DNA from 3 places in the Cellulosimicrobium protaetiae genome. Region 3 is predicted to be linked to each of the others. Evidence: riboswitches for the same ligand, from Rfam matches in the RefSeq annotation. Region 3 holds a riboswitch; each other region holds the start of a gene.
The links. Region 3 has a riboswitch for S-adenosylmethionine ahead of FIC82_RS02830 (methylenetetrahydrofolate reductase). Riboswitches for the same ligand answer to the same signal wherever they lie in the genome.

Region 1 (3,200 bases), 940 kb from region 3:
TGGCTGCTCATGATCTGGTGCGCGACGGCGTGCACGGTCGCCGCCGCGTGGTGGGTGCTGCGCCGCGCCGGCCGGCCCCCGAGCCACCGGACGAACAGCCGGCCGCGTCTGCTGCGCCGCCGCCCGGCGCCTCCCGACCCGCTCGCGACGCTCGCGCTCCAGGTGCGGCTGAGCGAGCTCGCGGCGGAGATGCGACGCCTGGAGGCGGACCCGGACGTCTTCGCCCGCGCGCACCACTACCTGGCGGTGCAGGGCGCGTACGACGCGCTGCTGCGGGAAGCGTGCCGGCTCACCGGGCTCTCGGTCGAGGACGCCCCGCTGCGGGCCGGGTTCCGCACGGGTGACGACGAGCGGTTCCGCGAGGAGCTCGAGCTCAGCGCGCGCGGCTGGAGCTGGTGACCGGTCCACCCGTGAGGGGCGGCACGGGACGGGCGAGGGGCCCGACGGCGGTGCGTCCGCCGTCGGGCCCCTCGCCCGTGGTGCCGGTTCGCCGCCGGTCAGAGCGCCGAGTGGTCGCCGATCCGGTGGTACGTGCGGTCGTGGTAGACGAGGGGCGACGGTGCGCCGGCCGACCCGTGCCGCGGTTCGTCGTCACCGATGCTCGATGCGAGGGCGCGCAGCGACACGAGGTAGGAGTCGCCGACGGGCGTGCGTTGCACGACGCGGCCCCGGACCCAGGAGAGCGCGCCGTCCACGACGGGCTCGCCCGTGTCGAGGCGGGACCAGCCGCCGTCGGCGAACCGGTCGATGCCGCTCGTCGCGAACCGCGCCGAGACGTCGTCCTGGTGGTCGGCGAGGAAGCTCACCGTGAGCGTGCGCGCGGCCGAGACGGCGGGCCACGACGACGACGTCGACGCGAGCGAGAACGCGAGGAGCGGCGGCGCGGCGGAGACGGAGATGACCGACGTCGCGGTGAACCCGACGAGCCGGCCGTCGTGCTCGAGCGCGACCACGGCGACCCCGGCGGGGTGGCCGCGGAACACGGACTTGTACTCGTCGGGGGAGAGCTGCGGCTCGTCCTGCTCGGCCAGGAGGGCCTCCAGGTGGGTGAGCTCGGCGGTCATCGGGCCACCCCCGCGAGCGCGTCGGCGACAGCTCGGTCCTGGCCGGCCTGGGGGAGCGGGTCGTCGCCGTCCGCGAGGAGCGGCGTCGCGGCACGGCGCAGGGACTCGCCCTCGCGCGCGACCCAGGTGTCGACGACCGGCCCGAGGTCCGCGAGCTGCGGCTCGGTGACGGTGAGCGAGCGGGTCGGGACGACGGCCCCGAGCTCGACGAGCACGGGCCGCAGGTGCACCTCGCCGACGAGCGCGTGGGCCGGGTTGCCCGAGACGACGAGCGGCACCACGACGACGCCCGCGAGCCCGTCCGGGCCGTAGAGGTCGAGGAACGCCTTGAGGAGGCCGGTGTACGACGCCTTGTAGACCGGCGTCGCGACGACGGCGACGGTCGCCGCGGCGAGCCGGTCGCGCGCGGCGTCGGCCGCGGGGTGCTCGGTGCCGAGGACCTCGCCGGCGAGCGTCGCCAGATCGATGGTCGTGACGTCGGTCACGCCGAGCAGGGTCGCGACGCGTCGCGCCACGGTCTCGGCGGCGCCGAGCGTCCGCGAGCCGGGCCGGGGGTTGCCGGAGACGGCGAGCACCGTCGGGGAGGGGGAGCGGTGGGTCATGGTTACCTCGCAGTAGTCGTCGATCACGCTTGCCTGCCGCTCGGCCCGTGCGGGCACGGGTGCGGAAGACCTGGTCATCTCCCGGAGCACCCCGCCGTGACTGGGGGTTGCCGACCAGCGAGCCGGGGCTTGGCGCTGGTGCTCGTGACCTGGGGACGGGTATAGCAACGCCGCCAGGAAAAGCGCACCAGATCGGTCGGGTTTCTCACTGGGTGGACGGATGTGTCGGTGCCCGTTCCTGCGGCGCCCGGCGGTGGGCAGGCCCGGGAGTGAGACGGCGGTACGGGAACTTCTGGCACAGGCGTACCGTCGGGAGTTCCGTCCGCGTCCAGACGAGGAGTGCCCATGGACAGCCGACTGCAGTCCGTCTACGACGAGGTCCTGCGTCGCAACCCCGGCGAGGCCGAGTTCCACCAGGCCGTGCGCGAGGTCTTCGACTCGCTCGGCCCGGTGCTGCGCAAGCACCCGCGCTACGTCGAGGCCGCCGTCCTCGAGCGCGTGTGCGAGCCCGAGCGCCAGATCATCTTCCGGGTCCCGTGGGTGGACGACACGGGCCGCGTGCAGATCAACCGCGGCTTCCGCGTCGAGTTCAACTCGGCGCTCGGCCCGTACAAGGGCGGTCTGCGGTTCCACCCGTCGGTCTACCTGGGGATCGTGAAGTTCCTCGGCTTCGAGCAGATCTTCAAGAACTCGCTCACCGGCATGCCGATCGGTGGGGGCAAGGGCGGGTCGGACTTCGACCCGCGCGGGCGCTCCGAAGGCGAGGTCATGCGCTTCTGCCAGTCGTTCATGACCGAGCTGTACCGGCACATCGGCGAGAACACCGACGTCCCGGCCGGTGACATCGGCGTGGGCGGACGCGAGATCGGCTACCTGTTCGGCCAGTACAAGCGCATCACGAACCGCTACGAGTCCGGCGTCCTCACGGGCAAGGGGATCTCGTGGGGCGGCTCGCTCGTGCGCACCGAGGCGACGGGCTACGGCACGGTCCTCTTCGCGCAGAGCATGCTCGCCACGCGCGGCCAGGAGCTCGACGGCCGCCGCGTCGTGGTCTCCGGCTCGGGGAACGTCGCGACCTACGCGACCGCCAAGGCCCAGGAGCTCGGCGCGACCGTCGTCGCGTTCTCCGACTCGTCCGGCTACGTCGTCGACGAGGCGGGCGTGGACCTCGACCTGCTGCGCCAGGTCAAGGAGGTCGAGCGTGGACGCGTCGCGGACTACGCGGCACGCCGCCCGGGGGCGCGTGTCGTCACCGACGGCTCCATCTGGGACGTGCCGTGCGACGTCGCGCTGCCCTGCGCGACGCAGAACGAGCTCGACGAGGGCGCCGCCAAGCAGCTCGTCGCGAACGGCGTCGTGGCCGTCGCCGAGGGCGCCAACATGCCGACCACGCCGGCCGCGGTCGCGCTGCTCCAGGACGCGGGCGTCCTGTTCGCCCCCGGCAAGGCCGCGAACGCCGGAGGCGTCGCGACGTCGGCGCTCGAGATGCAGCAGAACGCGTCGCGCGACTCCTGGTCGTTCGAGTACACCGAGG
Region 2 (3,200 bases), 930 kb from region 3:
GGAGGCGGTCGCGCCGTCCGACCGGTTGAACCGGGTCGTGGAGACGGCGGTGCTGGCGGAGGAGCTCGGGTTCGACTCGTTCGCGGTGGGGGAGCGGCACGCGGGGGAGGTGCTGTCGTCGGCACCGACGGTGATCCTCGGGGCGGTCGCGGCGCGGACGTCGCGGATCCTCCTGAGCACCGGCGTGACGGTGCTGTCGCTGCTCGACCCGATCCGCGTCGCCGAGGACCTCGCGACGGTGGACCAGCTGAGCCGCGGGCGGCTGGAGATCGTCATCGGCAAGGGCAACGAGGTGCTGCAGTACCCGCTGCTGGGGCTCGACATCGACAAGCAGTACGAGTACCTGCAGGAGAACTACGAGCTCCTGCGCCTGCTGCTGTCGGAGGAGGACGTGAGCTGGAGCGGGCGGCACCGGCACGCGCTGGAGCGCGCGACGACGCTGCCGCGTCCGTTCGCCGGGCCGTTCCGCATCTGGCACGGGTCGGCGACGTCGCAGTTCGCGGTGGAGCTCGCGGCGCGGTACGGGGACCCGATCGTCAGCGCCAACGCGCTGCAGCCGCGCGAGAACTACCAGGTGCTCATCGACCGCTACCGCGAGCGGTACGCGGCGCACGGGCACGACCCGGCGTACGGGTTCGTGGGGTCGGGCTCGGGCGGGCTGTTCCTCGCCGACACGACGGAGGAGGCGGTCGAGCAGTACCGCCCGATCTACGAGGGCCAGGTCGCGGCGGCGGCACGTCGCGGCTACGGGCCGGATGCCGTGGGGAAGGCGCCGAGCTTCCGGACGGTCGAGGACGCCGTCGAGCGCGGCCCGGCGCTGGTGGGCTCGCCGGAGCGCGTAGCGGAGAAGATCCTCGACTACCACGCCTCCTACGGGCACGACCTCCAGTCGGTGTCCGTCAACCACCTCATCCCCGCGACGCAGCAGGAGGACGTGCTGCGCCGGTTCGCGGAGGAGGTGGTCCCGGTCGTGAAGGCCGAGGTGAAGACCGACCTGTGGAGCCCGGCAGACGCCCGTCGCGCGGCGGGCTTCACCGCCACCTGACCCGCCCCACCGGTCGTGGGCATGAAAGGGGCCCGGTTCGCGCGGCGAGACCGGGCCCTTCTCATGCCCACGGCGGGGAGACGAAACATCCGTCCGCCTGGCGGGACGGCCGTCTCGAAACTTGACTCAACCCGTCGGGATTGTCTTTCCTGCCCCCAGGTGACGAGCGTCAGCACCCAGGCCCGGCTCGCTGACCAGCAACCCTTCGACGTGACGGGGTGCTCCGGGAACGACCTGACCGCGTGGCTCCCGCCGCGCGGTAAGCACGGCACCCCGGTGGGATCCCCCGCCGCGTCGGCCCTCGGCCCGGCGCGGACGACCACCGGCGCCGGACGATCGCCGGTCCTCAGCCGGCACACGAGGAGAGCAGCACGACATGATCCCCACACCTCACCGACGCCGGTCCCTGACCGTCGCCGCGGCGGCCGCCGCGACGGGCCTCCTGCTCAGCGCGTGCGCGGGCGGAGGCTCCGGCGCGTCCGACGGCGGCGGGTCGCCGAGCCCGACGGGCGAGCCCGTGGCGGGCGGCGACCTGACCTTCGCGATCACGGTCGACTCGCACTGCATCGACCCGCAGCAGGTCGGCAACAACGACGCCATCGCCGCGGCCCGCCAGACCGTCGCGTCGCTCACGGCGCAGGACCCGGAGTCGGGCGAGATCCTGCCGTGGCTCGCGGAGAGCTGGGAGGTGAACGACGACGCGTCGAGCTACACGTTCCACCTGCGAGACGACGCGACGTACGCCGACGGCACGCCGATCGACGCCGAGTCGGTCAAGACCAACTTCGACGCGATCGTCGCCCTCGGCGCGACGGCGTCGCTCGGGTCGCAGTACCTCGTCGGCTACGAGGGCACCACGGTCACCGACCCGCAGACCCTCACGGTCGACTTCGCGGCGCCGAGTGCCCAGTTCCTCCAGGCGACGTCGACGTTTTCGCTCGGCCTGCTCGCGCCGTCGTCGGCCGACCTGAGCGTCGAGGACCGGTGCGCCGGGAAGTTCGTCGGCTCCGGCCCGTTCTCGGTGAAGTCCTACACGCAGGACCAGGAGATCGTGCTCGAGAAGGTCGCGGGCTACGCGTGGGGCTCGGAGGCGAACGACCACCAGGGCGAGGCCTACCTCGACACCGTGACGTTCAAGGTCATCCCCGAGGCGAGCGTGCGCAGCGGCAGCCTGCAGTCCGGGCAGATCGACGCGACCGCCGCGATCTCGACCGTCGACCTCCCGCAGTTCGACGGCAACGGGTTCTGGCTCGAGTACCGGGCCAACCCGGGCGTCGTGTTCAACCTGTTCCCCAACGAGTCGAGCCCGCTCGCGGGCGACGAGGCCGTGCGGACGGCGATCCTCAAGGGGATCGACCGCGAGCAGATCGCGGACACGGTGCTGAGCGAGCAGGACGAGCCGGCCACCGGCGTCCTGTCCCACTCGACGCCGCTCTACGAGAGCGTCGCGGACGAGCTCGCCTACGACCCCGAGGGCGCCAAGAAGATCCTCGATGACGCGGGCTGGGTCGAGGGCGCCGACGGCGTCCGTGAGAAGGACGGCCAGAAGCTCTCGACGACGGTGACCTTCTGGCAGGTGCCCGAGCCGCTCGAGCTGGTCCAGCAGCAGCTCGCGCAGATCGGCGTCGACCTCCAGCTCCAGCACGTGACCGTCGCGGAGTCGCAGGCCATCACGGAGAGCGGCGACTTCGACTTCGACTACTACAACCTCACGCGCTCCGACCCGGACGTGCTGCGGACGATCTTCTCGGCGAACGCGCGCAACATCAACCAGCGCGACGCGGAGGAGGTCGACGACCTGCTCGACGCGTCGGCCGCGGCGACCGACCCGGCCGAGCGGCAGGAGCTCGTCACGGAGGCGTCGCGCCTCCTGGTCCAGAAGGGCCACGCGATCCCGGTCTACGAGCTGTCGACGATCATCGCGGCCGCCGACACGGTCCACGGCCTGACGTTCGAGGCGTCCTCACGCCTCGACTTCTACGACGCCTGGGTCACCCAGGGCTGACCCGCCGGGTCCGCCTGCCCGACGCCGCGGCGTCGGGCAGGCGGACCGTCCCCCCACGGAAGGAGGCCGACCATGGGCCGATACGTCCTGCGTCGCGCCGGGCAGGGGCTGTTCGTGCTCTGGGCGGCGTTCACGATCTCGTTCTTCGTC
Region 3 (3,200 bases):
CTGCCCCTCGTGTTCGTGCTCATGGCGCTGGGCGGCGCGTTCGAGCCGGGTGGCGCCACCGTGACCTTCGACCCCGCGGCGGTCTTCCCGCACGACGCCGGTCCCGGCGGCCTCGACGCGTACGCGACCGTGTCGCTCCTGCTCGCGCTGCTGCTCGGGACCACCGGCCTGCCGCACGTCCTCGTGCGCTTCTACACCTCGCCCGACGGCGGCTCCGCCCGCCGCACGACCGTCGTCGTGCTCGTGATGATCAGCGTGTTCTACATGGTGTCCAGCACGCTCGGGCTCGTCGCCCGGGTCGTCGCACCCGACCTCGCGGAGCCCGGCGTCGCCGACACCGTCGTCCTCACGCTGCCGACCCGCCTCGTGCCCGGGATCGGTGGCGAGCTCCTCGCCGCGCTCGTCGTGGCGGGTGCTTTCGCCGCGTTCCTCGGCACGTCGTCGGGGCTCGTCGTGGCGCTCGCGGGCGTCGTGAGCCAGGACCTGTTCGGCGGGACCGTGCGGTCCTTCCGCTGGTCGGCGGTCGCGTGCACGCTCATCCCGCTGGCGTTCGCGCTCGTCACCATCCCGCAGGGCCTCGTGACGAGCGTCGGGACGGTGTTCGTCTTCGCCGCGTCCGCCCTCTCGCCGGTGATCCTGCTCGGCGTGTGGTGGCGCCGCCTCACCGCGCGCGGCGCGGTCGCGGGGATGGTCGTCGGGTCCGTCCTGTGCGCGACGGCGCTGCTCGCCTCGTCCGCGCTCGTCGCCGCGGGCTACGGGACCGGCCCGGCCGGGGAGGCGGTCGACGGCGTCCCCGGCGTCGTGCGCGCCCTGCTCGCCCAGCCCGCCGCCTGGACCATCCCGCTCGCGACGGCGACCGTCGTCGTCGTGTCCCTGCGCGACCGCCACGGACCACCGCTGCGCACCGACCGGTTCCTGCGGCGCCTGCACGTGCCGGAGCTCCGGCGCCGTTGACGACGGTGTGGGACCTGAAATCTGTAGCGTAGAAGGCCTGAAATCTGTAGCGCAGGAGCCCTGAACTGGTCAGATCCAGCGCGCGCCGATCTCGTCGTGGAGCCGGGACATCTCACCTGGCGGTCACCCTCGACCGCATGCCGGATGGGTCGTAGGATCGGGTCAACCATCCAGAGCGGTCGAGAGTCCTGGCTCGACGACACCGCAGCAACCCGCCGACGGAAGCCTCCCGAGGACAAAGGTGCTAACGCCAGGGTCGATGGAGCGACTAATGGTCTCAGAGGCATCCTTCGCGCACCGTCCGGGCAGCCCGTGCCCGACGGCGGTCGCGCACGCACCCACCCCGGTCGGAGCGACGTCGTGAGCGTCGCGGACGCCGTCGGGCAGGCCCACGGCGGGGCGGCACGGCCGACGGTCTCGTTCGAGCTCATGCCCCCGCGCCGCCCGGACGCGGCGCCCAAGTTCTGGGAGACGGCACGCCGGCTCGTCGCGACGCACCCCGACTTCGTGTCCGTGACGTACGGCGCCGCGGGCACCGACCGCGCGACCGCGCGCCAGGTCGTCGGCCGCCTGCTCCAGGGCACGCCTGTGCTGCCGATCGCGCACCTCACGTGCGTCGGGGCGTCGCGCGAGGACGTCGAGGAGGTCATCAACGACTTCCTCGACGAGGGCGTGCGGAGCTTCCTCGCGCTGCGGGGCGACCCGCCGCGCGACCAGCCGGACTGGCAGCCCGCGCCCGACGGCGTGCGGTCGTCGACCGAGCTCGTCGCGCTGCTGCGCGAGGTCGAGGCGTCGCGCTGCGCGGCCGACCCTGCCGCCGCCCTGCGGGGCGCCGCCCGCCCGCTGACGATCGCCGTCGCGACGTTCTGCGACGGCAACCCCGCCGCCGGCACCACGCGGAGCCAGGAGGTGCGCCGCCTGTGGCAGAAGCAGCAGGCCGGCGCGAGCTTCGCGATCACGCAGCTCTTCTACGACGCGTCGTCGTACACCGACTTCGTCGCCGAGGCCCGTGCGGCCGGCGTGACGATCCCCATCCTCGCCGGGCTGCTGCCCACGACGGAGCCCGCGCGGCTCCGTCGCGTCGAGGAGCTCACGGGCGTGCGCGCGCCCCAGCACCTGCTGGACGCGCTCGACGCCCTGCCCGACCCGGAGGCGCAGCACGCCTACGGGATCGCGTACACCGTGGACCTCGCGCAGCGCGTCCTCGACGCGGGCACGCCCGGTCTGCACGTGTACACGTTCAACAAGCACCGCGCCGCTCTTGACCTGCTCGAGGGTGTCCACCTCGGCGGCGGGTCGGGCGGGACCGGGGGCAGCGCCAGCGCTGCCGCCGCCCCGCTCGTCCCGGACCTGGCCAGCGGGCCGTGGGTCACCGGCACCTCCCTGCCCACGACGAGCGCCGCCACGCACGGCACGCCCGTCTGACCGGTCCTCCGGACCAGCAAGAGGTTTCGATCATGGCCACTTCCGTACCCTCCCCTACCCAGAATCCGGTCGGTTTCCCCGCCGGCACCGTGCTCGGCTACCCGCGCATCGGGCGCCGCCGCGAGCTCAAGAAGGCCGTCGAGGCGTTCTGGGCCGGGCGCACGAGCGTCGACGAGCTCGAGGCGACGGCCCGCGAGCTGCGCCTCGCGACCGTCCGCCGGCTCGTCGACCTCGGTCTCGGCGCCGACGACGCCTCGGTCCCCGGCTCGTTCTCCTTCTACGACCAGGTGCTCGACGTCGCCGCCTCCCTCGGGGCGGTCCCGTCGCGGTTCGCGTCGCTCCTCGGCACCGGGCCGGACGAGGCGGGACGCCTCGACCTCGCCGGCTACTTCACCGTGGCACGGGGTCAGGGTGACGACGCCCCGCTCGAGATGACCAAGTGGTTCGACACGAACTACCACTACCTGGTCCCCGAGATCGGCCCGGACACCCCGATCCGGTTCGTCGACGACCGCGTCGTGCGCGAGTTCGTCGAGGCGAAGGAGGCCGGCGTCGTGACGCGGCCCGTCGTCGTCGGGCCGGTGACGTTCCTCGCGCTCTCCAAGGCGGCTGACGACGCCCCCGCGGGCTACTCGCCGCTCGACCGGCTCGACGACGTCGTCGCCGCCTACGCCGACCTGCTGCGCGCGCTCGCCGCCGCCGGCGCCCCGTGGGTGCAGCTCGACGAGCCGATCCTCGTCACCGACTCGGTCGACGTGCCGTTCGCCGACCTCGCCGCCGCGGTGGAGTCGGCGTACCGCGCCCTCGCGACCGACCTCCGC

Region 1: it holds a riboswitch for S-adenosylmethionine, as region 3 does, so the genes downstream of both, FIC82_RS18700 (NADPH-dependent FMN reductase) here and FIC82_RS02830 (methylenetetrahydrofolate reductase) in region 3, are expected to answer to the same signal.
Region 2: it holds a riboswitch for S-adenosylmethionine, as region 3 does, so the genes downstream of both, FIC82_RS18745 (ABC transporter substrate-binding protein) here and FIC82_RS02830 (methylenetetrahydrofolate reductase) in region 3, are expected to answer to the same signal.

Annotation. Positions count from the first base shown of each region.
Region 1 covers NZ_CP052757.1:4,341,870-4,345,069, reverse strand. Annotated here, with positions in the region: gene FIC82_RS18710 (hypothetical protein) at 1-399, shown strand, start outside; gene FIC82_RS18705 (flavin reductase family protein) at 498-1,064, opposite strand; gene FIC82_RS18700 (NADPH-dependent FMN reductase) at 1,061-1,666, opposite strand; SAM riboswitch class IV at 1,687-1,816, opposite strand; gene gdhA (NADP-specific glutamate dehydrogenase) at 2,012-3,200, shown strand, end outside.
Region 2 covers NZ_CP052757.1:4,351,303-4,354,502, reverse strand. Annotated here, with positions in the region: gene FIC82_RS18750 (LLM class flavin-dependent oxidoreductase) at 1-1,045, shown strand, start outside; SAM riboswitch class IV at 1,204-1,317, shown strand; gene FIC82_RS18745 (ABC transporter substrate-binding protein) at 1,422-3,050, shown strand; gene FIC82_RS18740 (ABC transporter permease) at 3,123-3,200, shown strand, end outside.
Region 3 covers NZ_CP052757.1:647,611-650,810, reverse strand. Annotated here, with positions in the region: gene FIC82_RS02835 (sodium/solute symporter) at 1-954, shown strand, start outside; SAM riboswitch class I at 1,118-1,220, shown strand; gene FIC82_RS02830 (methylenetetrahydrofolate reductase) at 1,315-2,379, shown strand; gene metE (5-methyltetrahydropteroyltriglutamate--homocysteine S-methyltransferase) at 2,412-3,200, shown strand, end outside.